DNA from 3 places in the Abyssisolibacter sp. ZYX002 genome. Region 3 is predicted to be linked to each of the others. Evidence: a T-box and tRNA genes for the amino acid it is inferred to sense, from the RefSeq annotation. Region 3 holds a T-box; the other regions hold tRNA genes.
The links. A T-box is a leader RNA that pairs with one kind of tRNA and senses whether it is charged. The one in region 3 lies ahead of argS (arginine--tRNA ligase), so its partner is inferred to be a tRNA-Arg.
Positions count from the first base shown of each region.

Region 1 (10,551 bases), on a different contig from region 3:
TTACATTACCCTCAATAGGAGATAATAATTGAACCTTAATATTCTTTTTAAATATACCTAACATTTAATCACCTCTTATAAGTGTTTATAATAATTATTATTTATTAATTACTTCGTTTAGAGCTTTTCTAATATGTCCATTATTTTTATTAACTATTTCTTGTGCAGTCTTTTTATCTAGCTTTGATTTTATCATGAAAATAGACAATTTTACGTCGTAATTAGTTTCTTCTAAATACTCCTTTGCTATACTTTCATCTACTCCTGTTGCCTCTACAACTATATTTTTACTTCTTTGCGTAAGTTTCTCATTTGTGGATTGCACATCAACCATCAAGTTTTCGTATGCCTTACCAATCTTTATCATAGACCCTGTCGTTAGCATATTTAGTACCATTTTTTGAGCTGTACCAGCTTTCAATCTTGTCGAGCCTGTTAATGCTTCTCCTCCTACTACTACAGCAATACCAACGTCTGCAATATTTTGTACTGGTGAATCACTATTATTTGTTACAGCTATAGTCACGGCTCCTATTTTTTTAGCAAAGTTCAATGCCCCTATTACATAAGGAGTTCTACCACTTGCTGTTATCCCTACTAATACATCCTTTTTATCAAAATTAATGTCTTTTAAGTCCTTTTCACCTAAATTAATATCATCCTCTGCTCCTTCTTTTGCTTTAAAAATAGCTTCGTAACCACCTGCTATGATACCATGAACCATCTGAGCCGGTACTCCAAAGGTAGGAGGGCATTCTGATGCATCTAGTATACCTAGTCTACCACTTGTTCCTGCTCCAATATAAATCAATCTGCCTCCATTATTAAAACTCTCTGTTATTAAATCTACTGCCTTTGCAATATGTTTGATCTCTTTTTCTACTGCAAAAGCAACTTTTTTATCTTCTTCATTAATCATACTTATCATTTCCTCTGTTGAGGCTATATCTATTCCAAATGTGTTTGGATTTCTTCCTTCTGTGGTCAAACTTTTTAAATCGATATTCATTTGCTACACCCTTTCTTGAAATATTATTACCAATATAACTATAATATCATGAAATATTATTTCTTTCTATAGTTATTTCTATTTATTTTCTTTTTTATTATAAAACTTTGTTTAATTATAATAAGATAAATGTTTGTTACTATTTTATTAACTTTCTTCTTTATTTTTAACTTTATTTGGTATCATTATAAATCTTTTACTACCTGTGCATACTAATTATTATATTCTTACACTATGAATATTACATTGCTTTTTGTACAAATTATTCGTGTTTTATGATATTATTACTATGTAGTGTTATTTTTAATTCGCTACTTCAAGCTTTAATTTAGGAGGTAAAAATAATGAAATATGACGTGATTATTGTCGGTGCAGGGCCAGCTGGTCTTTTTACCGCTTTAGAACTTGTTAACATAAATAAAGATAAAAAAATACTATTAGTTGAAAAAGGAAAAAAAGTAGAGAATAGAAAGTGTCCTAAAGAAGTAACACGTGAATGTATTGATTGTAAACCTTACTGTAATATAACTTCTGGTGTTTCTGGAGCTGGAGCTTTTTCGGATGGTAAACTTAGCTTAAGTCAAGAGGTTGGTGGTCTCTTGCCTGAATATATTGGTTATGATACTACTAAAGATTTAATAGACTATGTTGATAACATTTATCTTAAATTTGGAGCAGATACAGAGATAAATGGATTAATCGAAAGTAAAATGGTTCAAGATATTAGAAGAAAGGCTATAAGAGCAGGTTTAAAGCTTGTTGATTGTCCAATTAGACATCTTGGAACTGAAAAATCTCAAGAAATTTATAAGAAAATTCAAGATTATATTGTTTCAGAAGGAGTAGAACTAAGAGATAGTACGTATGTCAAAGATTTGATTATTGAAAACAATGAAATCCAAGGCGTTAAACTAATTAAATCACATGATCATATCAAAGGAAAAGATGATTCTATCGTAGATGTATATGGTGAAAAAGTTATATTATGTGTTGGTAGAAAAGGTGCTGATTGGTTAAAACAGATGTGTTTAAAGCATGGAATAAACCACAGTGCTGGAACTGTTGATATCGGTGTTAGAGTTGAAGTTAGAAATGAAATTATGGAACAAATAAATAATGTTCTCTATGAAGGTAAATTAATAGGTTATCCTAATCCTTTTAAAGATAAAGTTCGTACTTTTTGTCAAAACCCCGGGGGCTTTGTATCTGAAGAACGCTATGACAATCAACTATCTATAGTAAACGGTCACTCTTATAAGGAAAAGAAAAGTAAAAACACTAACCTAGCTATTTTAAGCTCTCACAATTTTAGATATCCTTTTAATCAACCTATTGAATATGGCAAAAAAGTAGCTGAGTTATTAAATATGCTTGGTAACAATAAGATTTTAGTTCAAAGATTTGGAGATATATTGGATGGCAAAAGAACTTGGGAAAAGGAATTACTTAGATCAAATGTTAAACCAACATTGATAGATGCTGTTCCTGGAGATCTTACTTCAGCTATTCCTTATAGACCTATGACTAATATAATCAATTTCATAAAGGCAATGGATGTTATTGTTCCAGGATTCGCTAGTACTGAAACACTCCTATATGGGCCAGAAATAAAATTTTATTCAAATAAAGTAACTATAGACAAAGAATTTAAATCAAATATTAAAAACCTACACTTCCTTGGTGATGGCTGTGGTCTAACTAGAGGATTAATGATGGCTTCTTGCTCAGGTGTTCAAATGGCAAGAATTTTGCTTGATGCAATTAAGTAATTATAATATATTTCATTGGAGATGATAAGATGGATTATGATGAAAGACGTCGAGAACTCTATCTAAAGAAAAAACGTAGGAGACAAGCTATGATGAAACGTCGACGTCGATTTTTTGGTACTTTGCTATTTTTAATTATTGTAAGTTGCTTTTTAATTTTTAGAAGTTGTGGAGATGAAAAAGAAGCTACACCTATTAATAAAAATATTACTAATGAAGACAACTCACCTAAAGATAATTTTACTGTATGTATAGATGCTGGTCATGGTGAATATGATTCTGGTGCTACTTCTAAAACATTTGATGTTGCCGAAAAAGACATTGTTTTAAGCGTAGCTCTTTCTACTGGTAAACTATTAAGTGATAAAGGAATAAAAGTAATATACACTAGAGAAAAAGATGAGATACCTTGGAAAGAACAAACAGAATCTCTAGTGGGTAGATCAAAGTTTTCTAATGAAAATAATGCAGATTTATTTGTATCTATTCATTGTAACTACTATAAAAACTCTACTGATGTTAAAGGAACAGAAGTTTATTGTTTTGAAAAAGAAACTAAAGATGAAAAACTCGCTCAAATTATTTCAGATAATTTAGCCAAGCTTAAATTTACTGAAAATAGAGGTATTAAATACAACTCTGATAAAAACCTTTACGTTGTCGAAAACACTAAAGCTACATCTGTATTAGTAGAACTAGGTTATTTAAGCAATACGGATGATACTGTGTTTTTAAAGGATTCTAAAGGACAGGCTAAATGTGCTGATGCAATTTCTAGTGCTATAATTGAATATAAAGATCTAATAACTAAAGAAAAAAAGGAATCTAAGTAGATTCCTTTCTTTTTTTAAACCATTGTTACTTTCAAGACTATATCATCAAAATATACTTTCGTTATTCCTTCATATCCTGAATCAAGTCCTATAACTATATAAGCGTTTCCTTTTGAATCTGTTTTAACTTTACATTTAGTGGAGAAATTTTTATATGCATATGATCTATCTAAAGAACCATTATCTTTTGCTATATTTCCTAGTAGAGGTAATTCACTTCCTCCTACGCTTTGATTGCCTTTGTCTATATTCATTCTGTAGTAGTTGCTATCATCTACTATAGGACATGGTTTTTTGCCAACTACTCCCCCTTTGACAAATACTGATTCTCCAGGTGCGCCTCCCACACCCATCATACTTTCTGCCTCGTTTGTAGCTATTTTAAAGCTAAGTTCTATCTCATACTCTGTATTTGGTTTTAACTCTATATCTTCTGCTATATTTTTAGTAATATACATGAATAAATCATCACTATGGTTATTACCTGCAAGATATGCACCCATACTTTCGTTGTTTGCTACGGGTATTTTTTTGTAATCGTAATCTAATTCATAAAAATCATATACATCTTTTTCTGCTGGCAAATCTGCAAATCCTGCTTGAAACCCTTGTAAATCATTATTAAAGTTGTACTCAATTGTCTGAGTAATTGACTGCTGTAAGTTATATTTAGAAATATTCATTTTTTCTGTTATTGCTGCAAATGACGAACTACTAAGTGCTAATATTCCTGCTAATGATACTGCTAATAACTTCTTTTTCATTTTTATTCTCCTCTCTATTATTCAAATAAAAACTACTACATTGATAACTCTTATGTCCAACCAAGTATAACAGGAACTTTTTATAAAGTAAACGTTAAAATGTTTTCATTTTTTGAAATTAATGGTATTGTAGCAATTAAAAAGAAGCGTCTGCCGTTGATGCAGCGCCCCTTGTATTCATTTTACTAATTAATCTTAGGTAATGCCATATAAATTGTTTTACTATCATAAAAACCTTCATAATATACTAGCTCTTTACTACCATCACTCTTTGTTATAAAATAAGGCATGTCCCATCTGAATGTACTAGGATTTATATTGCCTAGCTTTTCTGAAACCTGACTACCTGGCTTATGACACCATTGACCATCGCTACATTGTAATAAAAAATGATAGTCCCAACGTGTTTTACCACCTAATTTGTGCTTTCCTACACGTAAAGCAATCCTATACTCATCATCATTTACTGGTGACGTACTTGATGTTATAATACGTGCAGTTTTGTACAATCTTTGAAAATCTTTTTTAACATATTCTGCTATCTCATCTACTGATTTTCCAAAGTGATTTAAATCTGTTTCATAATATTGCTCTCCCGGATCTGATGCATTGTTAAATCTTGTTACATACCCATAACAATTCACATTCATGTGATACTCAAACCTATACGGCCAAGCTGCTCCATATGGTGAGCTTGCGATAACTATAGCTCCTAATGCTAGAATTGTTGCAATAACCAATACCAAACAAATCGCCTTTTTAAGATTTCTCATATTCGAACCCCTTTTCACAGTATAATATTTCAAATTATATCATATACTTTATGGTTTATCAAATATTTATGTTATTTCTTTTTATTTCTTAAATCGCTAAAAAATTGTTTTATCACTCTTGAACATTCTTCTTTCAAGACACCTGTTTTAACCTCAACTCTGTGATTTAATCTATAATCTTCTACTATGTTGTATATTGAGCCACATGCTCCGGCCTTCAAATCCATTGCACCTATTACTAATCTATCTATTCTAGCATTTACTATAGCTCCAGCACACATAGGGCAAGGTTCTATTGTCACATACATTGTACAGCCACTAAGCCTCCAACCCCCTAGTATTTTACATGCTTCTTTTATTGCCATAATTTCTGCATGTGTAGTTGCATCCTTAGATGTCTCCCTTAAATTATATCCTGTTGATATAATTTGATTATCTTTTACTATTATTGCACCTATAGGAACTTCTTCTTTTTTATATGCTTTTTTTGCTTCTTCTATTGCTTTTTTCATGTAGTATTCGTCCATATTTCTACCTCTTAGCTATATAACTTTAATCATCACTTGCTACTTTATTGCCATCTCCATCATATAATTGCGCTTCATCTGACTGAGTATCATCCCACATTTCATTTGCTGACCATTGTATATCTCCCATTGAGCTACCTGAAGCAACTATTATTGAACTATTTGCCTTTAGTATATATCCTTTTTGAAAGTGATATACTTGGTTATCTTTTATACTAATTAATTTCCACCCTGTCATATCTATATCAGATTGTGATTTATTTGTTATCCTTACTATATCTTCTTTATCATTAACATCTATTATCACGTCATATTTTATTGTATCATTATTTTTAGGTATTGTATTTTTATCAAAAAATTTCAATCTATAACCATCTATCATGCACACTATATCGCCCTGCTTGTCAGTTCTTAGAACTTTTATATTTCTTTGCTGTAGTTTTTTTAATACTTCTTCACTTGGCAATTTTAAACCACAGGAAATCACTGCATATTTAGGCTTTATAGTCTCTAATAGTTCTTTGCTTGTAGATATTTTATCTCCATTATTTCCAACAGTTATTAATTGTGCACCTTTTACCTTTTGTATAAACTTTTTTTCTCCATCTACTTTTAAATCACTTGTGAACAATAACTTAGTGTCAAATACACTCAGGTATACAACTGTACTTGCATTATTGATATCATTATTTTCTTTATTGCCTAATATTTTTATAGTTATTTTTTCATCTTGTACTATTTCTGGCTGACTACCATCTTTATTAACTGTTAGTACTAAGTCTTCTTCATTTGTTTTGTATATTGCAGCTTCTCCTTTTTTCCCGTTTATACCTGTACTTATGTACTCTTTAAAAGTATCAGTATTTGATAACCAATCACAGTCAACTATATATTGTATATCAAAGTTATTAAATACAGCATCGGCTCCTCCTATTCTTTTATCCTTTGAGTTTGTCAGCACAAATAACTCTATATCATCTACTTGGTGCTTTTTAAGATACTCTATTAATTTTTCTTCATGAGCTGAATCACCTGAGTCTATTAATGCATGAAACTTGCCATACTCTATCATTATTGCATCACTGTCACCTAAATCTATGTAATGAATTTTTACTCTATCTTCAAACGTATTAACTAATATACAATTGCTTTCTTTGTCATACTCTAAGGTAGCTCCAAAAGGCTCAAGAGCATCCCTTATAGGCATAAACAACTTTTCGTTCTTTACCGTTGTCTTTATCTTCTTCTCCACTTTTTCTCCATTTTTTATAATAAAATTTTGTTCAAGCGAAAATTCGACTAACATATTATTTTTACGTACTGTTGTAGATTTTGTATTTTGATTCCATCCAACCTTAGCTCCAAAAAACTCCATAACTGCTCTGAAAGGCACCTGTGCACACCCATTATCATCAATAAACGGATACCCTGTTTTATCATTAAATTCAACTAATTCTCCATTTATATTTACCTTTACTTGCTGTGCATATGTTGTCGCTGGTAAACAGAATAATATAATTACTAAAAAAAACCATATTTTCTTCAACTTATTTACCTCCTGTAATATTAGATTATATGCTAATTATATCATAATTTGTATTAAAATTTTAATACATAAAAAATGTGCTTATTTATTATAAATAAGGATATTTCAATCATTTGTATAAAAATAAACAATGATACACAAAAAACTAGCCTATTAAAAATTCAGTGTATTACATACCGTTAAATTTGGTCGTCGTTATTAATTAAAGTTTATTTAAGATTATTTTTATACAAAATATGCTTCCTCTACTAAGAAAAATTTCTGCAATGGGGGTGATTTATTAAGATTTTATACCTTTGTATAACAGAGTTACTCCTGTTCCTAAAAATAATACAGCTAACATTAGTGGAGTTTTTCCACCTGTTTCTACAACACTAGTACCATATCTACCTATTGATATAGTAATGGTTGTTAATTTATGCATTTCACTTACTGCAATAATATGGACTATCACAAATAATATAAATGCAAAAATACAGAACATACAACCACATATTACTTTTTTCAATACAACATCCCCTTTAAATCTAAGTTAGTGTTTAATGTAATTGTTTTCATATTTTACTATTTTTATAATTTTTATTATATCATAATTTTTAAACCTACATAAAGGATAATTTAGCTAATTGGAATCTACAACAAAATACTATACATTACATTTAATTGAAATTAATGAAATATAATGTATCATATGGTATAATCTAAGTAATTAATAAATTTAAGGAGGACTAAAGTTGAAAACAGATGTAGCAAGCATAAGTGACAACACTGTTTTAAACATACAAGAAGTTTTTAATCTTATTCAAAATTATAAGTATGAAGAAGCATTTTTATTATCATCACAAATAATGAAAAGAGGTATAGATGGAGATCAATTATTTCATGAATGGGTTAAAGCTCTAGCCGAATTTTATTCATGTGATAAAAAAAAGACAGCAATTGATTTGTTAGAAAAAGTAAAGCCTGAAAAAATCGAGAATGAAATTCACTTCAGGATAATTAATTCTTTAATGGTCTTTTACTCAGAAATTGAAGATGAAACAAACTTTTTAAAGTATAAGGAAAAGTTAGTGTCTAATCTTCATTTGCTTTCTAGTAATGATATTATACTTCAAATCTTAGGCAATATTGGCAATGGACATTATTCATTTGATAATTATGCTGAATCATTAGAATACTGTGAAAAAACAATAGCTGTAGCACAAAAACATTTTTTATTTAATTTTAGATTCTTTAAAATCATGATGGTTAAAATAATGAATATTTTTTATTTGGGAAAGGTTGAAAAGGCTAATGAACTTAAAAAAGATTTTGAGTCCTTACTCAAGTTAACCGATAAAATGAATCTTATGAAATATTTAGATAAAGCTATGAATAATTATTATGAGGGGGTGAAAAATAATGAAAAAAATACTAACTAAAATTTACAAGTTTCCATTATTATCAACTGCTCTTATTTTTACTATAGGTGTTAGTAGATTCATATGTATGTTTTCAAGTGAATTTCCTTTTGACCACTAGTACTTAAATGTTTTACTGCAACAGCACAAACAGCACTTAAATAAGTGCTGTTTTCTATTGTAGTTTTATATGTTAAGAGATAATTTGTCCCTAGTTAAAATTAAACGAATTGTGTTACATAAATTCATATAATTCTTATTGATCCACTTAAAGCTCTTTGTATAATTGTATAAGCACATTAATCTTAATATCTTCTAGCAGCTCATGAACTTCATATAAACTTTGTAGTTCTTCATATGGTTTTGTACTCCCACAAAGTAATAGTGTATCATTAATGTTCTTCCGCTACATGAATATAGATATCCAGTGCGACAATATAGCTACGAAACAAGATGCCCTGTATAAAAATTTATCTACCAACTTGAACGAAGATATATAAATTTTATGGGTAGCTGTCACGTAGCTGTCAATTCAAATCTTATAGTCTTGAAAAATGGTGCACCTGAGAGGAGTCGAACCCCCGACACATGCCTTAGGAGGGCACTGCTCTATCCTACTGAGCTACAGATGCACAACTAATAATACCTATATATGATATAATATTTTATTAATTTTGTCAAATATGCTTATTTCCCTTATATACAGTACTCTTTATAATAATCTTCTATAGTTATATTATCTTTCCTAGCCTTCATAAAAAAATAGGGTACCCAATATGTACCCTATAAATATTAGCCTTTACTTTAGAATAAAGCATTTTTTACAGTTCTTGGAAAAGGTATAACATCTCTTATGTTAGACATCCCTGTAAGATACATAAGCATCCTTGCAAATCCTAATCCATAGCCTGAGTGCTTAGTTGTTCCATATTTTCTAAGCTCTAGATACCACCAATAATCTTCTCTGTTAAGCTCTAATTCTTCTAATCTTTTTTCTAAGAAATCAAGCCTTTCCTCTCTTTGGCTACCTCCCATCAACTCTCCTATTCCTGGGACTAATAAATCCATTGCCGCTACTGTCTTACCATCATCGTTCAACCTCATATAGAAAGCTTTTATATCTTTTGGATAGTCAATTACAAATACAGGTCTGTTATATATCTTCTCTGAGATATATCTCTCATGCTCAGTTTGTAAATCTATTCCCCACTTCACAGGGTATTCAAAGTCTACATCTGCTTTCTCTAGTTTTTCTATTGCTTCTGTATAAGTCACTACTCCAAAATCTGAGTTAACAACGTGCGTTAATCTATCTATTAACCCTTTATCTATAAATTTATTAAAGAACTCTAACTCTTCTTTTGCATTGTCCATTACATATTTGATAATGTACTTAACCATATCTTCTGCTACTTTCATATTGCCATTTAAATCTGTAAATGCCATTTCGGGCTCTAGCATCCAGAATTCAGCCGCATGTTTGGTTGTATTTGAATTCTCAGCTCTAAATGTAGGGCCAAATGTATAGACATTTCTAAATGCTTGTGCATAACATTCTGCATTTAACTGTCCACTTACTGTTAAGTTTGATTCTTTTCCAAAGAAATCTTTAGTATCATCAACTTTTCCATTTTCATCTCTTGGTATATTATCTAAATCTAGCGTTGTTACTCTAAACATTTCACCAGCACCTTCACAGTCACTTCCTGTTACAAATGGTGTATTAGTATATACAAAGCCTCTTTCATTAAAGAATTTATGAATCGCATATGACGCCAAAGACCTTACTCTAAAAACTGCCGAAAATGTGTTACTTCTAGGTCTTAAATGCGCTATTGTTCTTAGATACTCAAATGAATGTCTCTTCTTTTGTAATGGATAATCCGCATCAGATTTTCCTTCTATTACAATTTTTTGTGCCTTTATTTCA
Region 1 covers NZ_JARMXH010000007.1:157,551-168,101, forward strand. Annotated here, with positions in the region: gene P3X86_RS17525 (PTS sugar transporter subunit IIA) at 1-64, opposite strand, end outside; gene murQ (N-acetylmuramic acid 6-phosphate etherase) at 98-1,009, opposite strand; gene P3X86_RS17535 (NAD(P)/FAD-dependent oxidoreductase) at 1,354-2,778, shown strand; gene P3X86_RS17540 (N-acetylmuramoyl-L-alanine amidase family protein) at 2,808-3,611, shown strand; gene P3X86_RS17545 (hypothetical protein) at 3,626-4,375, opposite strand; gene P3X86_RS17550 (hypothetical protein) at 4,561-5,148, opposite strand; gene tadA (tRNA adenosine(34) deaminase TadA) at 5,220-5,675, opposite strand; gene P3X86_RS17560 (stalk domain-containing protein) at 5,701-7,221, opposite strand; gene P3X86_RS17565 (hypothetical protein) at 7,502-7,729, opposite strand; gene P3X86_RS17570 (tetratricopeptide repeat protein) at 7,956-8,642, shown strand; tRNA gene P3X86_RS17575 (tRNA-Arg) at 9,177-9,253, opposite strand; gene asnS (asparagine--tRNA ligase) at 9,426-10,551, opposite strand, start outside.
Region 1: it encodes a tRNA-Arg, which carries the amino acid that the T-box ahead of argS (arginine--tRNA ligase) is inferred to sense. The anticodon was not compared.

Region 2 (10,551 bases), on a different contig from region 3:
CCTATAATAATCTTATATGGTGTAGTATTATTAAATGTATTATATACGTAAATGCTGAAATAATAAATATCAATCTTGTGAATAGACCAAAAGTCGCTAGGAGGTGGATACTTATTACAAAAATGTAACTTGATTTGCAGATTTGTAACAAAATAATTTTATGAATTTTAAGGGGGATATTATTATGACAAAAAGCAAAATAATGGCTTTGATGCTTGTTTTTGTTATGTTATTTACTGTAGTATTAGTTGGATGTGGAGAAGACAAACCTGTTGATAAACCAAATAACCAACCATCAGGAGATGACAAGGATAATAATGATAATAATGATGAAGAAAGTAACACAAATCAAGATGGTGAAGAACTTGCGGAAGAGCAAGTATTAAGAATTAACTATGGAACAGAACCTCCAGGGTTAGACCCACAAGTAGTAACTGGAACTACTTCTTTCTCAATTATAAAGGCTACAAGAGAGGGTCTTATAAGACTAGGAGCAAATGGTGAAATAACAAAAGGTTCTGGTCTAGCAGAAGATTGGACAATAAGTGAAGACGGTCTGAAATATACATTTAAATTAAAAGATGTTAAATGGTCAGACGGAACACCTATAACATCTGAAGATTTTAAATTTGCATGGTTAAGAGCACTTTCACCAGAGACAGCTTCAGAGTATGCATATATGTTATATCATATTAAAGGTGGAGAGGCATATCACGACAAAAAAGGAAGCAGAGAAGATGTTGCAATAAAGACTCCGGATGCTAAGACTATTGAAGTTGAACTAGTTAGACCAACTCCTTTCTTCTTAGAGTTGACTGCTTTTGGTACGTATGTTCCAGCACAAAAAGCTGCTGTTGAGAAATACGGTGACCAATATGCTGCAGATGCAGACAAGATGGTATATAGTGGTCCATTTATTATAAAAGAGTGGAACCATGATCAAAATATAGTACTTGAAAAGAACCCTAATTACTGGGATAAAGATTCAGTTAAATTAGAGCGTATCGAAGGAGATATGATTGGAGATAACAACTCTATAGCAAACTTATATGATACAGGCGGATTAGATTTTATAGCTGTAGCTGATGAATTTATAGATAAGTATAAAAGCACTGATGAATACGCTATAGTTCCATCTGCAACTACTTGGTGGTTACAATATAACTTAACAGACAAAATCATGTCAAACTACCATATAAGAGCAGCTTTATCTCAAGCACTAGATGCAGAGGGATTTGTTAAGAATGTTAAGAATGGTGTTGGATTAGCAGCTAAAGGGTTAACTGTTCCGACGTTTGCAGGAAAAGGTGGCAAGACTTTTGGTGAATGTTTAGAGAGTAAGAGACTACCATTTGATGTTGCAGCTGCAAAAGACCATCTTGAAAAAGGTTTAGCAGAGTTAGGTATGACTAAAGAAGAGTTACAAGAAGAGTTAACATTCTTAGCTGGAGATACTGGTGGATGGATGTTAATGACAGAAGCATTCCAACAAATGTGGAAAGATAACTTAGGTTTAGATATATTTGTTCAAAATGTTTCCTTTGCAATCAGACTTGATAAATACAACAAGAAAGACTATAAATTTAGTTTAGCTGGTTGGGGAGCTGACTACAATGATGCATTGACATTTATGGATATGTTTGTTACAGATGGAGGAAACAATGATGCATACTTCAGTAACAAAGAATATGATGAATGTATAAAAACTGCTATAGAAGGTACAGGAGACGAGAGAATAGATGCTATGTTAAGAGCGGAAGATATATTATCAGAGGAACTTGCTATATATCCTGTATACCATACAGTAGCAGATATAGTTCAAAGACCATACGTAAAAGGTATAATAAGACCTGCATGTGGTACATCTGAATACAAGTGGGCATATTTATTAAAGCATTAATTTGAGATTAAAGGATCCCAAAAAATTTGGGGTCCTTTTTATTGCTTATTAGTATAGAAACATTATTAATATCACAAATTAGCATACTGATTATGAAACATTAAATAGAGTGACACCCTGTCACTCTATTTAATGTTTCATAATAAAAAAATATACTTAGTTAATAATAAGATTAAATGATAGTTTAGAGGTGATAAATTGTTTAAAGAAAGATTATACGAGAATATAGTTTACCATATAGCACCAATACATGATTTAGATAAGATATTGACAAAAGGTATAGTTTTTGATGATAAAATTACATATGAAGTAAAATACAAGAAATTTCATGAATTTATTGATAACTGTAAGACAGATTATGTACCAGAGTGGGTAATACGAAAAAAAGCAATTTTCGCAAGTTTAGAGCTTAGTGATCATTCAGGGTGGCATTCACATAGTGTCATATTAGCTTTAAAAGTTGATCCTAAAAAATGTTGGATAGCTAATGAAAATATAGCAAATGAATGCTATGAACCATTTATTCTAAAAAACGTAAAAGACTTTAGCAAATCCGAAAATTATATAATAGAAACATGCAAACGCAAAGCAAAGTCGTATTGGAGTACGTCATGTAGCTACGAACAAAATCTTAGTGAGAGACATGACATGAAGTGTGGCTATGATTGTGAAGTAATGGTATTTCATGAAATTAAGCCTGAAAATATTATACCTCTTGCAATAGTTTCAGATCATAAAATTATGAGTATAGATCAATGGAAAGAATTGCTGTATGTGTAAAATACAATACGATTCATAACGAATACATTACAAATATATCAGAATATTACAAATGGTCGCAAAACAGTTAAGATACCGTTACAAACTAAGCATATTGATTGACTGTAATAAGTAGAAATGTTATAAGTAATTAAAGAAGTATGTAATTAAGTTAGCATATTATCCCATATACAAAACAATTGGATAGGTGATGATATGAAAAAAATATTTATAACAGCTTTACTATGTATAGTAATGATATTTGCTTTTTCTGTAATGAGTTATTCTGCATATAATCAATCTTTTGAAGAAGTTCAGGTTGATGGGCAAAATGTCAAGTTAGAAAAGATTGATGTGTTAATAAATGGAGAAATGCTAAACTCTGATGTACCTCCACTCTTATACCAATCCAGAACTATTATTCCAATAAGATTCGTTGCTGAAAAACTCAATTCGAAAGTTTACTGGGATAATAAAAGCAAAGAAGCAACTATAATAACTGCAAACAAAAACATTGTAATCAAAATTGACAGTAAATACATATTAGTCAATGGAAAAAATAAAACACTTCCTTATGATGTTCCTGCAAAAATTATGAATAGTAGAACAATGATACCTTTAAGATTTGTTGCTGAGGAGTTAGGATATAAAGTTGGTTGGGATAACAATTTAAGAAAAGGGTTAATAACTAGCGCCCCTATTATAAAACCAGTAGCTAATACTATAATAAATATTGACAATAAAATGGTAGATGATAGAAGAGCGGTTATTATAGAAAGTACAAGTATGCCACTATATAATGTTTTAATGCTTGGAAATCCAAATAGACTAGTCCTAGACATGCTAGATACATCAATAGGAAAAGCTAAAAATCAATATGAATATAAAACAGACAAGCTCAAAGGAGTAAGAGTCTCTCAGTTTGAACCAGATAATTTATATGATAGCGATGATATAATCGTTAGAACGGTATTTGATTTAGATAGTAATCTAAATAATACTAATTTAATAATAGAACAAGATCAAAATAAAATATATTTTTATGCGGATAATAAGCTATTAAAAGGACTTAATTACAAAAACAACAATGATATTGGTAGATTAATAATAGACAGCAGAACATCTAGTGATGACATAGTAGAATATAACGCAAATACAAACTCACTAAGCTTGATTATGAATAGTAATGATAATAATCTAAATAACAGTGTACTTATTCTAAATGATTCTATGATTGAAAATATTGTAGTAAAGAATAAAGATGGTCAAAAAAACATAAATATTATATTAAAAAATAATATAAGTTACAATATTAAAAAAGCAGATAATAGTATAGAGTTAGAATTTAAAAAGATAACTGATACAAAGAATAAATATACTATAGTAGTAGATGCTGGACATGGTGGACAAGATCCAGGAGCTATTTCGCCAATCAATGGTGTAAAAGAAAAGGATTTAAATCTAAAAACAGCATTGTTACTAGAAGAAAAGCTAAAAAGTATGGGTTTTAATGTAATTATGACTAGAAGAACAGATGTATTGATAAATCTGTATGAGAGAGCGTATATTGCAAATAGAAATAATGCAGATGCATTTATAAGTATCCATTATAATTATAACAATGATAGTTCTATAGATGGCATACAAACTCTCTATTGTCCATCGTACAAAAGTGAAGTCAAGCAAAATGACCAATATCCTTTTGCAGAGTATATGCATAGAAACTTATTGACTGGATTAAATGCGCAAGATAAGGGGATAGAAAGAAGACCAGAATTAGTAGTAACTAGAGAAACAGCAATGGATGCAGCGCTTTTAGAGCTTGGATTTCTGAGTAATGCATCTGATACGTATAAGGTATGTTCGCCCCAATATAGAAAGAAAATAGTCAATACTATAGCAGATGCAATAGCAAGAAAATTTAAAATTAAATAATTCATATAAAAGAGCGTTGTACTGCAAATTTTATTTGTTAATGCAATAGCTCTTTTTTCATCTAAAAGACATATTGCAGTAAGATTATGCATATTATAAAAAAAGTGTACAAAGCCTGAATTATATAGATTCATCAAAGTTCCATTAATAATTCAGGCATAGTATTTGTTGTTGCTTAATATAATTTATATATAGTGTAGTAAATTCCAAGGGGGGATAGCATGAATATTAAGAAAATAAGCATATTTTTACTGTTAATCGCTATGATGGTATCTTGTATAAGTGGTTGCAATATTATTAATAAGGCAGATGATGTAAGTGACAATGAAGAAGATATCAAGGTAGTAAAAAGTGATGATGAATTTGAAGTAACAACTGATGAAAACATGAGAAACACAGTATTATACTATAAGAATGAAAATGGTTTTATAGTACCTGTTATGAGAAAAATACCTTGGGAAGAAGGAATAGCAAAGGCAGCGTTAAGAAATATAACGGATAGTCCTACAGTAAGAGAGGATATTAATGCAATAGGTTTAGAACCAATAATACCAGCAGGAGTAGGTATCAAAGGTATGTCTATAGACAAAGAAACAGGGGTATGTAATGTTGATTTTACAGATGATATATTGAACTATGATACTGAAGACGATGAGTACAATCTTGTTAAAGGTATTGTTTACACATTAACAGAGTTCCCATCAATTTCAAAAGTAAAGATATTAATCAATGGTAAATCAAATACTATGAAATTTGGAACAAAACTTTCTCAGGCTCTATTAAGAGAAGATATAAACTATATGGCTGCAGAAGGTGAGCATGCTTCAAAAGTTGTAGTATATTATAAAAGTACTACAAATGGAGAATATGAATATTATGTACCTGTAACAATACCGATACTTGCACCTAATGCTAATGTAAGTTCAGCACTTCAAGCTTTGTTTGATGGGCCACCTGAATTTTCAGGATTATACACAGATATACCAGGTGGAGTTGCTTTGCAAGGGATAGAAGTTAACAATAGTATTGCATATGTTGATTTATCAGTTGAAGATATAAGCTTATTGAAAGATCAAGCCACTTATGATGCTATGTCAACAAATATAGGTTTGACATTAGAACAGTTTAATGAGATTGCAGAGATTAAGATAATGATAGATGGCCAGACACTAGAAGAAGCAGGACTTGATTTAGTTGATGATAATGCAATTCCAGTATTCGCAAATGAATATTAAACAAAATGGGTAAAATAAAAGTGGCAGTAGCTGTCGCTTTTATTTTTTTGTATATTATTAGATATGTTATCTAGAAAAAAGTACAAACATTTGTTATTATATTAGTAATAAAGAAGATAGGAGAGAAATTGATGAACAGGATAGATGGAAGAAAATTTGATGAAAAAAGAAAAGCAAAAATAACAAGAGGGTATTTGAAGCACCCAGATGGATCGGTGTTGATAGAGATGGGAGATACCAAAGTTATATGTACAGCAATGCTTGAGGAAAAAGTGCCTCCTTTTTTAAGGAATACAGGAAAAGGATGGATAACAGCAGAATATTCAATGCTACCAGGTTCAACTATAACTAGAAAAGTGAGAGAAGCAAGTAAAGGTAAGTTAGAAGGAAGAACACAAGAGATAAAAAGACTAATTGGCAGATCGCTTAGAGCAGTTGTTGATCTAGATGCACTTGGAGAAAGAACAATTTGGATAGACTGTGATGTTTTACAGGCTGATGGAGGGACTAGAACTGCTTCTATAACAGGAGCATTTGTTGCTTTAGTAGAAGCACTATATAAGCTGAAAGAAAAAGGAGATATAGAAACAATACCTATCAAGAATTATATATCTGCGATAAGTGCAGGAATAGTTAATGGCGAGGCAATACTTGATTTATGCTACCATGAAGATTCTAATGCAGATGTAGACATGAATGTAGTAATGACTGGAGACGGAGATTTTGCAGAAGTACAAGGAACTGGAGAAGGTGACACATTTAATATGGGGCAACTAAACAAAATACTAACATTAGCTATAAAGGGAAATAAAGAATTGATAGAGCTTCAAAAAGAAGCATTAGGAGATATCTCAAATTACATATAGGGGAGAATAATATGATAAAACTAGTTGTTTCAAGTGGTAATCAACATAAAATACAAGAGATTAAAGAAATTCTTAGAGAACTGCCTATAGATATAGTATCGAAAAACGATGTCGGCTTTAAAGATTTTGAGGTAGTAGAAGATAAAAGTACGTTAGAAGGAAATGCAATAAAAAAAGCAGTTGAGCTATCAAGGAAAGTTGAAGGTTTAGTAGTAGCAGATGACACAGGACTATTTGTAGATGCGCTTAATGGAGCTCCAGGAGTATTTTCATCAAGATATGCAGGAGAAAACGTAACATACGAAGATAATAACAAAAAGCTCCTAAAAGAACTTGAAAACATTCCTATCAATAAAAGATCAGCAAAATTTAAAACGATAATAGCTATAGCTAAAAATGGAGAAATAATTAAAACTATAGAGGGTGAATGTAAAGGGAGGATAGCAAATACTAAATCAGGAAGCTCAGGGTTTGGGTACGATCCACTTTTTATTGTTGATGAATATAATAAAACATTTGCTGAATTAGGAGATGAAATCAAAAATAAAATTAGCCATAGAGCAAATGCATTAATAAAACTAAAAGGTGAGTTAACTGTGCTTTTGGGGGAAAATACTAATGAAGATCATTGTAGTAAGTGATACACACGGAGCAACGCATAAAGTGACATCTCTATTATCAAAGTTAGACGGAATAGATTTAGTGATACACTTAGGAGATTATTTAAAAGATATGGTTAAAATAGAAAATACTACAAAAATAAAGAATATAAAGATAAAAGGTAACTGTGATTTGTTTAGTGCTAATTTTGATGAAATAGAAGAGAAGGTAATAAAACTAAAAGATAAGAAGTTTTTGTTGACTCATGGGCATAGATATAGTGTAAAAAACGGACTTGGCAATTTATACTATCGAGCAAAAGAACTTGATGTAGATGTAGTGCTATTTGGACACTCTCATATTTCCTATAATGAAGTCCATGATGATATTTTGTTTCTAAATCCTGGTAGTCCGTCTATACCAAAGGGAGGGACAAAAGCAAGTGTAGCATTAATTACGATAGATGATATAATAAAAAGTGATATAATAGAACTAGAAGATTATAATATATAATAACTGTAAAGTAAGACATAGCAGAAATTAAGTTATATAGATAAAATCAGCATGACAACAATAGTGTAATATAGCTTTATAAAATTGACATATAAATGCAAAACTGTTATAATGGTTTATTGTCAGAATAATATTAAAGACAGAGATGTAATGTTTAATTTATTTTCTAAGAAGATATGCACCATTAGCTCAATTGGATAGAGTAGCTGGCTTCGAACCAGTTGGTTGGGGGTTCGAGTCCCTCATGGTGCACCATGCTAATGTAAGTGAAATAGCGAATCGTACGAATAGTGCGGTTTGCTATTTTGTTTTATATATTAGTCTTTGGGGACGATTTGGGGACAGAATTAGATAAACAAAAAAGGCTATTCCCCGAACATAATCCCTCCATTTTTTCAGCTGCTATTTTATCGACGGACTTCAATGAATGTGAGTAGATATTTAATGTAGTAGATGTGTGGCTATGCCTAAGACGTGATGACAAAGCTTCTACCTTTGATTGCACCTTTTACAGCCAAAGTTGTGTATTGCAAGGCTAACAGAGGTGGAAGCCATAAACGCGTGGGTAACTATCTAGTTCTCGGAGATATAAACAGCACCACACGAGTTATGTTTGCACACCTAGTCGAGATACCTAAACTGACTAAAAGACAAACAGTTAAACAAGGGGAGATAATTGCTCATACTAGAAATAGTGGAGAGTCAAAAGGAGCGCACGTCCACATGGAAATTCACCAAGAAGGATTCAAGTTCGAGAGTCAAGCCAAAAGAACACTGGGGGAAAGCACAGAGACAGAAGCTTATCGACAGGGGCATTGATATTAACGAAGGAAGATATGACGAACCAATGACACGTGCTGAGGGAATGCTCTTAACAATAAAACACTAGACAAAGTAGAAGAAATGATAAGCAGGGTAGAAAAAATGATAAACAAGTAAAAGATCACTAACAAGGCTAGTTAAAAACAACTAGCCTTTTAATAATGATACATTATAAATAAATTGAAGAATGTTGCATAAACATAATATCCCCCCGTACATAAATAAAGGAATTTAATAACATTTATAGAATAAAAAATAGTATGAAATGGTGTGAAAATGGTATAAATTTGGTGTAAAAATTGACTTGGGGGGATTTACAAATGTCGTACTTTATGAATACAGTACCTAATATTGAGGGAAACAAAGGATTAAGAATACCTCAGAAAGAATATACGCTATAATGGCAAAATCGCCTATATCTTTTAAATCAATTATCGGGGAAGATAATAAATTTAAGTAAAAGATATAAGCGACTTCTACACTAGCATATTACAATCAATAATCAATCATGTTAGGAAAAATGTTCCTACAAGTGATTATACAACACATCGAATCAGCAATTCAAGCAAGATACCGATACTTAATAAACGTGCAATAGGCGTGTAACAAACGTCTTATTTCTTTAACTTTCTTTGTCAATAATAAACAAAGCCACTCAAAGAGTGGCTTCTATTAATATTATAGCTTACATAACCAGTATAAGTATAGCATATAGGGCTAGCATAAGATAGTCTTTTTAATACGGCGGATTTTTTTCAACAAAAACAGTTGCGCTCCCTTCTATTAAATTTTCACGGTTGTTGCATTTGCAGGGGCCACAATACTTTCTACACGCAATGATAGAACTTGTACTGATTTTCTTTTTTAGATTCTTCATACAAACCCTCCTTTCCAATAATATCTAATTAAATTATACATTATATGGGTGAGAATGTAAATATATTCCAAATCGACAACTAACACTGAACTACATTAATGTTTATGTAAAGTAGCTTTTCTCTACAAAATAAAATCGCCTATATCCAGGTAATAGGGAAAAGAATAGGCGATTTATATAATAAACATATAATTCATACATATTAGGAATTTCCTAATAGAATAATTATAACATACCTAATTGGCACTTCAAGACTTAAAAATAAACATAATTGGTAAAAATACTTTAAAATACAAAGCTACAATGGCACTATAAAAGACAAGCTTATGCTAGTCTTTTCTCATACAATTAATTACATAAATTAAAAATAAAGGAATTAAAAATATAAAAATAGAACTCTATATAATAGTTAAAAAAATAAAGGGAGATGTTTTATATGAAAAAAAATAACAAAAGATTAGCATTATTATTTATTGTTATAATGACAATGGCATTTAGCAGTATTGCGACATATGCAAGTTCTGAGACTCATTTGCGGTCATGGCCACTTCTTAAACAAGGCCATAAAGGAACTAACGTTAGAACTTTACAGTATCTTTTAATATCCAAAGGTTTTGATTTATGCCCTGATGGCGATTTTGGCGGAGCCACAAGATCAGCAGTAAAAAGATTTCAGGAATTAAAAGGATTAAAACAGGATGGTATAGTTGGGAAAGATACATGGTCAAAATTAATAGTCCTGTTAAGGTACGGGGATCAATGCAGTGCTGTTAAAGGCTTACAGTATCAGTTGAGAATGAAATATGGGTATGGATTGACTATTGATGCAGATTTTGGACCTAGAACAGAACTTTGCGTTAAAGATTTTCAACGTAGAGTAGGGGTTGTGGCAAATGGCGAAGTTGGTCGTTTAACATGGTACTATCTTATCAGTGGTAGCGGATTCTAATATTAATAAAAGTGAACCAAAGAACAACCAAGACTAGCATATGCTAGTCTTTTCTAATACTTTTATGTATTACCAGTCAATCAAAACAGATGATC
Region 2 covers NZ_JARMXH010000009.1:76,682-87,232, reverse strand. Annotated here, with positions in the region: gene P3X86_RS18585 (peptide ABC transporter substrate-binding protein) at 185-1,900, shown strand; gene P3X86_RS18580 (hypothetical protein) at 2,099-2,680, shown strand; gene P3X86_RS18575 (N-acetylmuramoyl-L-alanine amidase family protein) at 2,876-4,594, shown strand; gene P3X86_RS18570 (GerMN domain-containing protein) at 4,816-5,829, shown strand; gene rph (ribonuclease PH) at 5,961-6,695, shown strand; gene rdgB (RdgB/HAM1 family non-canonical purine NTP pyrophosphatase) at 6,707-7,336, shown strand; gene P3X86_RS18555 (metallophosphoesterase) at 7,314-7,808, shown strand; tRNA gene P3X86_RS18550 (tRNA-Arg) at 7,987-8,063, shown strand; gene P3X86_RS18545 (M23 family metallopeptidase) at 8,286-8,627, shown strand; gene P3X86_RS18540 (hypothetical protein) at 9,367-9,507, opposite strand; gene P3X86_RS18535 (peptidoglycan-binding domain-containing protein) at 9,944-10,456, shown strand; gene P3X86_RS18530 (hypothetical protein) at 10,526-10,551, opposite strand, start outside.
Region 2: it encodes a tRNA-Arg, which carries the amino acid that the T-box ahead of argS (arginine--tRNA ligase) is inferred to sense. The anticodon was not compared.

Region 3 (10,551 bases):
GATTATATACATTAGAATATTTAGCGATGCCAGAGGAAATAGAAAGTCTAGAGAGAGCTACAAAGATTTTAGTATATGAAGATAATGGGATACAAGGATTCATTCGTTTAGCTAGGAGTGGTACTTATTGCTACGTAGAAATGGGGATTGCATCTAACGAACAAATAAAACCAGTGGGTTTAGCACTTTGGGAAGAAGCAAATAAGTTTTTAGTTGAGAATTCAGTAGATTTTATAGAAATATATCATGTAAAAGACAACTTGAATTGGCAAGAATTATTTGATGAAATAGGGTTTGAATATTGGTATTCGATAAATCGTTTTGAATATAAGGGTGATAAATTTAAAGAACCAGAAATATATGTACAAAAGTATGAAGATAGCTACTATGAAGATAAAATCAGACTCGAAAGCGAAGCGTTTACAGCACTAAGAAAAGAAAACGATATAAAGCCATACAACTGGTATTTAAGTGCTAGCAAAGAAGCATTAGAAAGTAGTAGAAAAGAAACACTACAAGAAAAAGAGTACATTTACTTATTCTTAGAAAATGAAAAGATTGTTGGTGTTTCTATGGTTAAAAACGCAGAAATAGAGCTGTTTTTTGTAAGTCTAGAATACCAAGGTAAAGGTTATGGTAGAAAGATATTAGAATATACAGTAAATAGAGGATTAGAACAAAACGAAGATGGAGTTTACTTAAATGCATTGCAAAGTAATGAAAAAGCACAAAATATATATAGGCGACTTGGTTTTAGAGTCATACAATCTCAAGATGCTAGAAGACTAGCAAGGTAAAATATAGAAGTATTTTATGATTTTTAGTTCCATAGAAACCATAAATAAAAATATAAAGAGATAGTACAATGCTATCTTTTTTAATTATAAATATACGCAGTACTACTTTAAAATATCAACATTTTCATAAGAATCTACAATAAAACTATACATAAGCAAGCTAAATGTTATATAATTATAAATATAACTAGATATGCAGGAAAAGTATGTATATTGCAAGAAATATATGAATAATGCTGTGATAAAATAAACATTTTATCTTTTGAAAGAGAGGTTTTGATATGACTGATAAAAATAAAGTCATAGTTAGAATAAATGGACAAGACTATACAGTCATCGGGAAAGAATCAGAAGACTATATTCATTTGATTGCGGAGTATGTAGATTCGATTATGAAAGAGATAATTTCCCAAAATTCTAAGTTACGCCAGTCTATGGCTGGAGTATTAACTGCATTTACTATAGCTGATAAGCTTTATAAAAATGATAAAGAACTTGAAGAGTTAAAAAAAGAGATTAAAGTACCGTTGAATGAGCTTGACTCTGCAAAAAAACAACTAGAATATAATAGTGAAGAAATCACAAAACTAATAGAGCAAAACAAATATTACATACAAAGTAGTGATGATTTAAAAAAAGAAAACGATAAATATCAAAAGAAATGCAAACAACAAGAAGAAACTATTAAATTAAAAGAAGCTGAGCTTGAGAGTTGTCATGAGAAAATAAACCAGCTTCAAAATAAGCTATTTGAAAATCACGTTGAAATGCTACAAACAAAAAAAGAACTTGAAGAATTCAAAAAGCTATATGAATAAAGAGGTTTGCGGTAGGCTTGGGAGGAAAACATGAAAAGAGACATAGAAATATTAGCACCAGTTGGAAGCATGGAATCACTGTATGCAGCAGTCAAAAACGGAGCTAATGCAGTATATTTGGGTGGCAAACTATTCAATGCACGTCAGTATGCATCAAACTTTAACAACGAAGAGATGAAGACTGCAGTCGAGTTAGCTCATCTATGTGGAGTTAGAGTGTATGTGACTTTAAATATACTACTAAACAATGAGGAACTAAAACAAGCGATAGATTATATAATATTCCTTTATAATATAGACGTTGATGCTATTATAGTTCAAGATATGGGGCTAGTTAAGATAGTACAAAAAGTATTGCCAGATTTTGAGTTACATGCAAGCACTCAGATGACCATAAATAACTATAGAGGCGTACAATTTTTAGAAGACTGTGGATTTAAAAGAGTAGTATTAGCTAGAGAAGTAGAGTTTGATGATATAAAAGATATCAAATCCAAAACTCATCTAGAGCTAGAGGGTTTTATTCATGGTGCTCTTTGTGTTTCTTATTCAGGGCAGTGTCTTATGAGTAGCCTTATAGGGCAGAGAAGTGGTAATAGAGGAAGGTGTGCACAGCCATGTAGAATGACATATTCACTAGTAGACTTAGAAAGTGGAGAGTACATAAACGAAAGCTTAATAAATAAATACATATTGAGTTTAAAGGACCTTATGACAATAGAGCAAATAAGACAAATAGTAGATTCAGGGCTTATGTCATTAAAAATAGAAGGAAGAATGAAAAGGCCAGAGTATGTTGCGACTATTGTATCAAAATATAGAAAAGCACTAGATAGAGTATCGAATAAAGGATTAGAAAATATAACATCCCAAGATATCAAAGAAATGAAGCAAGCATTTAACAGAGGCTTCACAAAGGGATTTATATTAGGTGAAAAATCTCCAAATATGGTATCACTAGATAGAGCAAATAATAAAGGTATATATCTTGGTATCGTCACAAGAGTAAAAAAGGATAGATATATAACCATAAAATTAGATGAAGATTTACACAAGGGAGACGGTATACAGTTTGTAGATGAAGGAATGGAAAGCAAAGGAATGAAAATCAATAAGATAACTGTAGGTGGAAAAGTAACAGATCATGCAAAAAGAGGTAAATCGGTCGATATTCCTTATATATCAGGTGTGTATGCCTCATCAAAAGTTATGAAAACTTCTGATTATCTTCTAAATCAAAAAGCAGCAGATACTTATAAAGATATTAAAACCAATAAAACAAAATCACTCAATCTATTCATAAAACTCAAAAAAGGAGAAACCCCGGTACTAACAGCATGTGATGATAATAATAACTATGTACAAGTAAATAGTGACTATATAATAGAAGAAGCAAGAAACAAACCAACTACAGCTGATATTATAAATAAACAGCTAAGTAAAGCAGGAAATAGTATATTTACCATAGATGAAATAAACATAGATATGGATGATAACATAATAGTACCTGTTAGTAAGCTCAATCAACTTAGAAGGGAAGCTATAGAAAAATTAGAAAATATAAATGCTAACTTTAATAAAAGAAAAATCATAAATGTAAGTAAAATCAATAAAGAAGAACTTCTAAAGCTAAAAAATAACGATAAAAAAAGTAGTAAAAAACTTTCAATTTCAGTAAATACATTATTACAATTAAAACAGTTAGATTTAACTAAAGTTGATAGGTTGTATGTTAGATATTTTGATGGATTAGATGAATATTTGATGGAGCATATAAAAGATATAGAAGTTTATATAAGAACTGATAGAATCATATCAAACAATCAGATAGACTCTGTAGTTGATAAAATAACAAAAATTAAAAACATAGATGGTATTTGTGTATCAAATTATGGGATGCTTAATGCCTTAAAAAATACAGATTATATATTACACATAGACGAGGGCTTTAATATTTTCAATAACTATTCAATCGATTATCTAAGTAACTATAGAGCAAATAGCTTTACATATTCGCTAGAACTTTCATTAGAGCAAATCAAAGAAATGTCAAACCATACAATTAGCTGTAGCGAATCAGTAGTGTATGGCTATTATCAGACTATGATAACAAAATATTGCCCTATTTCTAAAGTCATAAAATGTACAGATTGTAATCAGTGTACAGGTAAAAAACTAGGGCTTAAAGATAGAATAGGAAAGATATTCCCATTTAGGAGAAATGGTGATTATACAATAATATATAATAGCGAACCATTGATGATGTTAGAGTATTTACATGAATTTAAAAATATGAATGTAGATTATCTTAGATTAGATTTTACAATAGAAGATAGTGGTATTAGAGAAATACAGACAATGTATTACGACTATCTAAATAGTTTTTGTGATAAACAGGAATTAAAAGAATTCGTTAAAGAGTTTAAAAAGAAGACGCAAATTACAAAAGGACATTATTATAGAGGTGTATTATAAGGAGAAAGAAAAATGAATGAGAGAGCATTAAGAGTATTAGAATATCAGAAGATAATTTCTATGCTAGAGGATAAAGCTGCTTCAAGCATAGGTAAAGAGATGGTAAAAGAATTAAAACCATCATCTGAATACGAAATTGTTAAAACAATGCAACAAGAAACTAATGAAGCAATGAATGTACTTTTAAAAAGAGGAACTCCGCCATTAGGAGGAGTAAGAGACATAAATAATCAGCTTAGGAGAGCCAAAATAGGCGCAGTATTATCACCAAAGGGATTGATATATACAGCCGATTTACTCAGAGCAGCTAGGAGAGTAAAGTCATTTATCAGCAATGATAAAGGGGATAAAAGAAGTCATTATCAATTAATAGAGAGTTTAATTGAGCAGTTACACGAATACAAGGATATTGAGGATAGTATATATAATGCAATAATTTCAGAAGAAGAAATATCAGATAATGCGAGTAATAAACTTAGATCATTGAGAAGAAAAATAGAGCTTAAAAAGCAGTCAATAAGAAGTAAACTATCATCAATAATAAATTCAACCCAAAACAAAAAATACTTGCAAGATAGCCTAGTAACAATGAGGAATGATAGATTTGTTGTACCAGTAAAACAAGAATACAGGTCACAGTTTGGTGGGATGATACACGATCAATCATCGAGTGGAGCAACATTGTTTGTAGAGCCTATGGTAATAGTGAATATGAACAATGAATTAAATAAACTAAAATTAGATGAAGAAGAAGAAATAAAAAGAATACTTAGTGAGCTATCGGCTATGGTGTCAGAAATAGTTGACCAATTACACAAGAACATGAAGATACTTGCTAAGATAGATTTTATATTTGCAAAAGGGCATCTAGCAATAGACATGGATGGAGTAAATCCTAAATTAAACAAAGACGGTTATGTGTCAATGAAAAAAGCAAGACATCCATTGATTGACAAAAAAGAAGTAGTGCCTATAGACATTTATGTAGGCAAAGAGTTTACTTCATTAGTGATAACAGGGCCAAATACAGGTGGTAAAACAGTAACATTAAAGACAATAGGTTTAATGACACTTATGGCTCAAGCAGGTTTACACTTACCAGTAGCATCGGGTAGTACAATAAATGTGTTTGAAGATGTATTTGCAGATATAGGAGATGAACAAAGTATAGAGCAAAGCTTAAGTACATTTTCAGCGCATATGACAAACATAATAGACATACTTAAACATGTTAAGCATAACTGCTTGGTGTTATTTGATGAACTAGGAGCAGGAACTGATCCAGTTGAAGGTGCAGCATTAGCGATATCTATACTAGAGCATCTAAATAAAAGAGATATAAGAACAGTAGCAACCACTCACTATAGTGAATTAAAGCTTTATGCTTTAAGCAATGATAAAGTACAGAACGCAGCTGTTGAGTTTAATGTAGAGACACTAAGTCCTACATATAAGCTATTAATAGGGGTTGCAGGTAAATCAAATGCATTTGAAATTAGTAAAAGACTGGGACTACCAGATTTCATAATAGATGGCGCTAAAGGCCAGATATCAGGAGAAAATATACAATTTGAAGATATCCTATCAGATATAGAGAAGGATAGAGTAAAGGCACTAAAAAACAGAGAAGAATCACAAATGCTAAAAGAAGAAGTAAGACAGCTAAAAGAAGAGCTTATAAATCAAAAAGAGAAAATTACTAAGATTAAGAGAGATGCTCAAAAAAATGCAAAAGTAGAAGCTAGAAAAATACTAGCTGAGGCAAAAGAAGAAGCAGAGAGTATTATAAAAGGAATACAAAAAATATCAACTGATATAGAAAAAGAACATAGAAAGAAATTACAAGAGTCAAAAGATAAGCTTAAAACTAAGATTGATAAAATAAATTCGCAGCTTACAGAGGATGTGCTTAATGTACCAAACTACAAGCCACCAAAGAGTTTATCTATTGGAGATACAGTTAAAGTTGTAAATCTGAATCAGATAGGTACAGTTATTGAGCTTCCTGACGAGAGTGGAAATGTGTTAGTACAGGTAGGGATAATGAAAGTAAAAATAAATCTTTCAAATCTCCAACTTGCAAAAAACGAAGAAAACAAGGATATAGTAAAATCAACTAAGAAATTCATAAAGAGTAAAACCAGAGGAGTAAAAATGAATATAGATATCCGAGGAAAAACCATAGAGGAAGCTATGTTAGATGTAGATAAGTATTTAGATGATGCATATATATCCAATTTAGGTATGGTAACAATAATACATGGAAAAGGAACAGGAGCATTAAGACAAGGGATTAGACAACTGTTAAAAAGCCATAAACATGTGAAAACCTATAAACAAGGTGCGTTTAGCGAGGGTGGAACAGGAGTTACAGTAGTCGAGCTGAATTAGCGAAAGGAGACAGAAAAAGTATGATACTTGTTAGTGCATGTTTAGTTGGGCTAGATTGCAGATATAATTGTGAAAGTGTTATAATAGAAGATATAGCAAAGCTTATAAAAGAAGGAAAGGCAATACCAGTTTGTCCAGAGCAATTAGGAGGGCTAACAACACCAAGAAATCCATCTGAAATAGTAATCGAGGATGGTACAATAACAGTAAAAGACTGTAAAGGAAACGATGTAACAAAGGAATTTGTAAAAGGGGCTAAAGAGACGCTGAAAATAGCTAAGCTTGCAAATGTAAAAAATGCAATACTAAAGCAAAGAAGCCCATCGTGTGGTAATGGTTTAATCTATGATGGCACATTTAGTGGTAATATAATAGAGGGAAATGGATTAACAGCTAAACTATTGTCAGAAAATCATATAAGTGTTTATGATGAAGAAAATTATACAGATTTATTAAGGTACAAAGAATAAGAAAGAATAGGGGGACGAAATGTGAAAAAAATAATGATAGTAGCAATGATCATAATATTATCAATGTCACTGATGATAGGGTGTTCAAAAGAGGATGAAACAAGTGATGCTAACAAAAACAACGATGTAAACAAAATAAAGGATAATGAGGATAAGAACAATAGTCCTGAAGAGGGCAAAGAATCTACAGATAATACAGATATAGATTATGTATTATTTTTAAAAGAAAAAGGATATCCTAATATAGTAAGCCAGACAATGTCAATAAAGAGTAATGATGAAAGATTAAAAACTAAAACTATAAAAGAAATAGCACTTCAGCATCTAATAGATTTTGGAGAATTTAACGGTTTAGTATCACCAATACCTAGTGGTACAAAACTACTTGGCCTAAAGATAGATGGTAACAAAGCAATAGTTGATTTTTCAAAAGAGTTTCAAGACAATATGAAGGGTGATGTATACAATACAATGTTATCCTTAGCAGGTGTTATTAACACGTTGACAGTAGCAGAAGACATAGAAAAAGTAGTATTTACTATAAATGGGCAAACAATAAACAACTTAAATGGTGTAGATATGACAAAAGAATTTGAATACAATGTGGACTTTTTTCCAGACAAGTAATAGGTAAAAAGGAATCTTGAAAGAATAGTTAATATGTGATATACTCATAAAATAATATATAAATTCAATGAAGAGAACAGTAGAATATAAGTAGTTTCTAAGCGAGTTGAGGATGGTGAAAGCTCAATAAAATCTTACATTTGAAAAGAATCTCTAAGAAGCATACTGGAAATAAAGTATAGTATGACGTTGATTGCGTTAAAATTATTGAGTGGATAATATTATTCTAAAAGGATAGTATATCAAATAGAGTGGTAACGCGGGCAAGCTCTCGTCTCTTGTTTTATTTATTAATACAGAGATGAGAGCTTTTGTATTTTTATATTACCGTAAAATAATAATTGGAGGAATAAGAATGATTGATTTTAAAAAACATTTACTAGAGGCTTTACAAAATGAAGTTAAAGAAATGAGTATAGAAGAATTAGAAAAACTAGTAGAAGTGCCACCAAATTACGATATGGGGGATTATGCATTTCCTTGCTTTAAATTAGCTAAGATATTTAGAAAAGCACCTAATATAATAGCAGAAGAATTAGCGAAGAAGTTAGAAGCAAACGAATATTTTGAGAAAATACAAAATTTAAGTGGTTACGTTAACTTTTTTGTTAATAAAAAGCTATTTGTAGAGAGTGTGCTTAAAGAGATTTGCAAGAAACAAGATAAATTTGGTGCTACAGATATAGGGAAAGGAAAAAATGTTATAGTTGAGTTTTCATCAGTAAATATAGCAAAACCTTTCCATATAGGGCATATTAGAAGTACAGTAATAGGAAACTCATTATTCAAAATATATAAATTTTTAGGATTTAATGCAATAAGTATAAACCATCTAGGAGACTACGGAACGCAATTTGGAAAATTAATAGTAGCATATAAAAAGTGGGGCAATAAAGAAGCTATAGAAGCTAATCCAATTAAAGAACTATTAAAAATATATGTTAAATTCCATGATGAAGCAGAAAGTCATCCAGAACTAGAAGATGAAGCTAGAGCATGGTTTAAAAAGCTAGAAGACAATGATGAAGAAGCATTTGAATTATGGACATGGTTTAGAGATATAAGCTTAAAAGAGTTTAGTAAAGTTTATGGTATGCTTGATATAGAATTTGATTCATATGCAGGAGAAAGCTTCTATTCAGATAAAATGCCACAAATTATAGAAGAATTAAACGAAAAAGAATTATTACAGGATTCAAAAGGAGCTAAAATAGTTGATTTAGAGGAATATGATATGCCACCAGCGTTGATCACAAAAAGTGATGGATCAACATTGTATATGACTAGAGATATAGCGGCAGCAAAATATAGAAAAGATACTTATGATTTTTATAAGAATATTTATGTAGTTGGAGCAACTCAAGCACTACATTTTAGGCAATGGATTAAAGTAATAGAGTTAATGGGCCATGAATGGGCAAATGATTGCATACATGTACCATTTGGAACAGTGAGTTTAGAAGAAGGAACAATGTCAACAAGAAAAGGAAGAGTTGTTTTTCTAGAAGAAGTACTGACAAAAGCAGTAGAAAAAACAAAAGAGATTATAACAACTAAAAATCCAAATCTAGAAAACAAAGAAGAAGTAGCAAAACAAGTTGGTATCGGGGCAATAATGTTCCAAGAGCTTTCAAACAATAGAATAAAAGATTATACATTTTCATGGGATAGAACACTTACATTTGAAGGCGAAACAGGTCCTTATGTACAATATGCTCATGCCAGAGCAAATAGCTTGATAGAAAAAGCTGGAATCAAGGTAGATGAAAATGTAGATTTTTCTTTGATTACAAATGAAGAGTCATTACATTTAATTAAAGAACTTGAAGGTTTCAAAAAAGTTGTTATAGATGCTATGCATAAAAATGAACCTTCACTAGTAACAAGACATACGGTTGATATAGCACAAGCTTTTAATAGATTCTATAACAGCTGTCATATAAATGTAGAAGATTTAGAGCTTAAAAAAGCACGATTATTATTAGTTTACTGCACAAAAACTGTAATAAAGACAGCGTTATCGTTATTAGGTATAAAAGCACCAGATAAAATGTAAAAAAATTAATATTAAACCTAAATTATTCACAGAAAAATAATAACTATATTGCATCTTTCTAATTACAATATATCCATCACTTTTTCACCGTACACCCAGTACGCTTTCAAAATCGCTGAAATACTGTAATTTAGAAAACTACAGCATATTTATCAATGTTCCATGAGTAATTTAGGTTAAAATAAAAGACATCATTGATTGTTAAAATGATGTCTTTTATAATGCAAAAAAACTACTAAAAATCTATATGTTTAGAATATCATGCTATATTATCCTATGTTACAAATAATTAAAATTTGTCGATAGTTATAAAAAATTGTTGACTTGGATATCACTATATTATATAATGTGGCTCGTGTTGTTTTTAAGGAGGGAAAAAAATGGATAAAAAAGTTATTGTTAGCATGACAATAATATTTATTTTAGTTAGCAATAGTGTTTTCGCTAGAAGCAACATGAACTATGATAACGAAAGCCAAGTTATAGCATTAGCGACATTAGAAACAACTACTAAAATAAATACTATAGATACAGTTATAGTACCAAATATTATGAATAAAATTGAATTGTCAAACTATATTAAGTTAAGAGCTAGATTTAATGATGAAAATACTAGATTTCTGATAGATTTATGTGAAGATAAGAATTTGAATATTTTCACAATAATGGCTGTAATGAAAGTAGAGAGTGATTTTCGTCATAAGGTTGTAGGTCGTTCAGGAGAAATTGGAATAGGTCAACTTATGGACGATACAGCTAGATTGACAGCCAAGAGATTAAATATAGATTACAAACGTGAATACCTTTATGATGTGAGGTACAATGTAAACATATTTACAGAACATTTAAAATATCTAGAGAATAAATATGATAATGACATTCATAAAATGCTAACAGCATACAATAGAGGCAGAGGT
Region 3 covers NZ_JARMXH010000008.1:94,292-104,842, forward strand. Annotated here, with positions in the region: gene P3X86_RS18080 (GNAT family N-acetyltransferase) at 1-797, shown strand, start outside; gene P3X86_RS18085 (cell division protein ZapA) at 1,079-1,615, shown strand; gene P3X86_RS18090 (U32 family peptidase) at 1,646-4,090, shown strand; gene P3X86_RS18095 (endonuclease MutS2) at 4,103-6,481, shown strand; gene P3X86_RS18100 (2-thiouracil desulfurase family protein) at 6,502-6,951, shown strand; gene P3X86_RS18105 (GerMN domain-containing protein) at 6,973-7,578, shown strand; T-box leader at 7,637-7,860, shown strand; gene argS (arginine--tRNA ligase) at 7,937-9,634, shown strand; gene P3X86_RS18115 (lytic transglycosylase domain-containing protein) at 10,015-10,551, shown strand, end outside.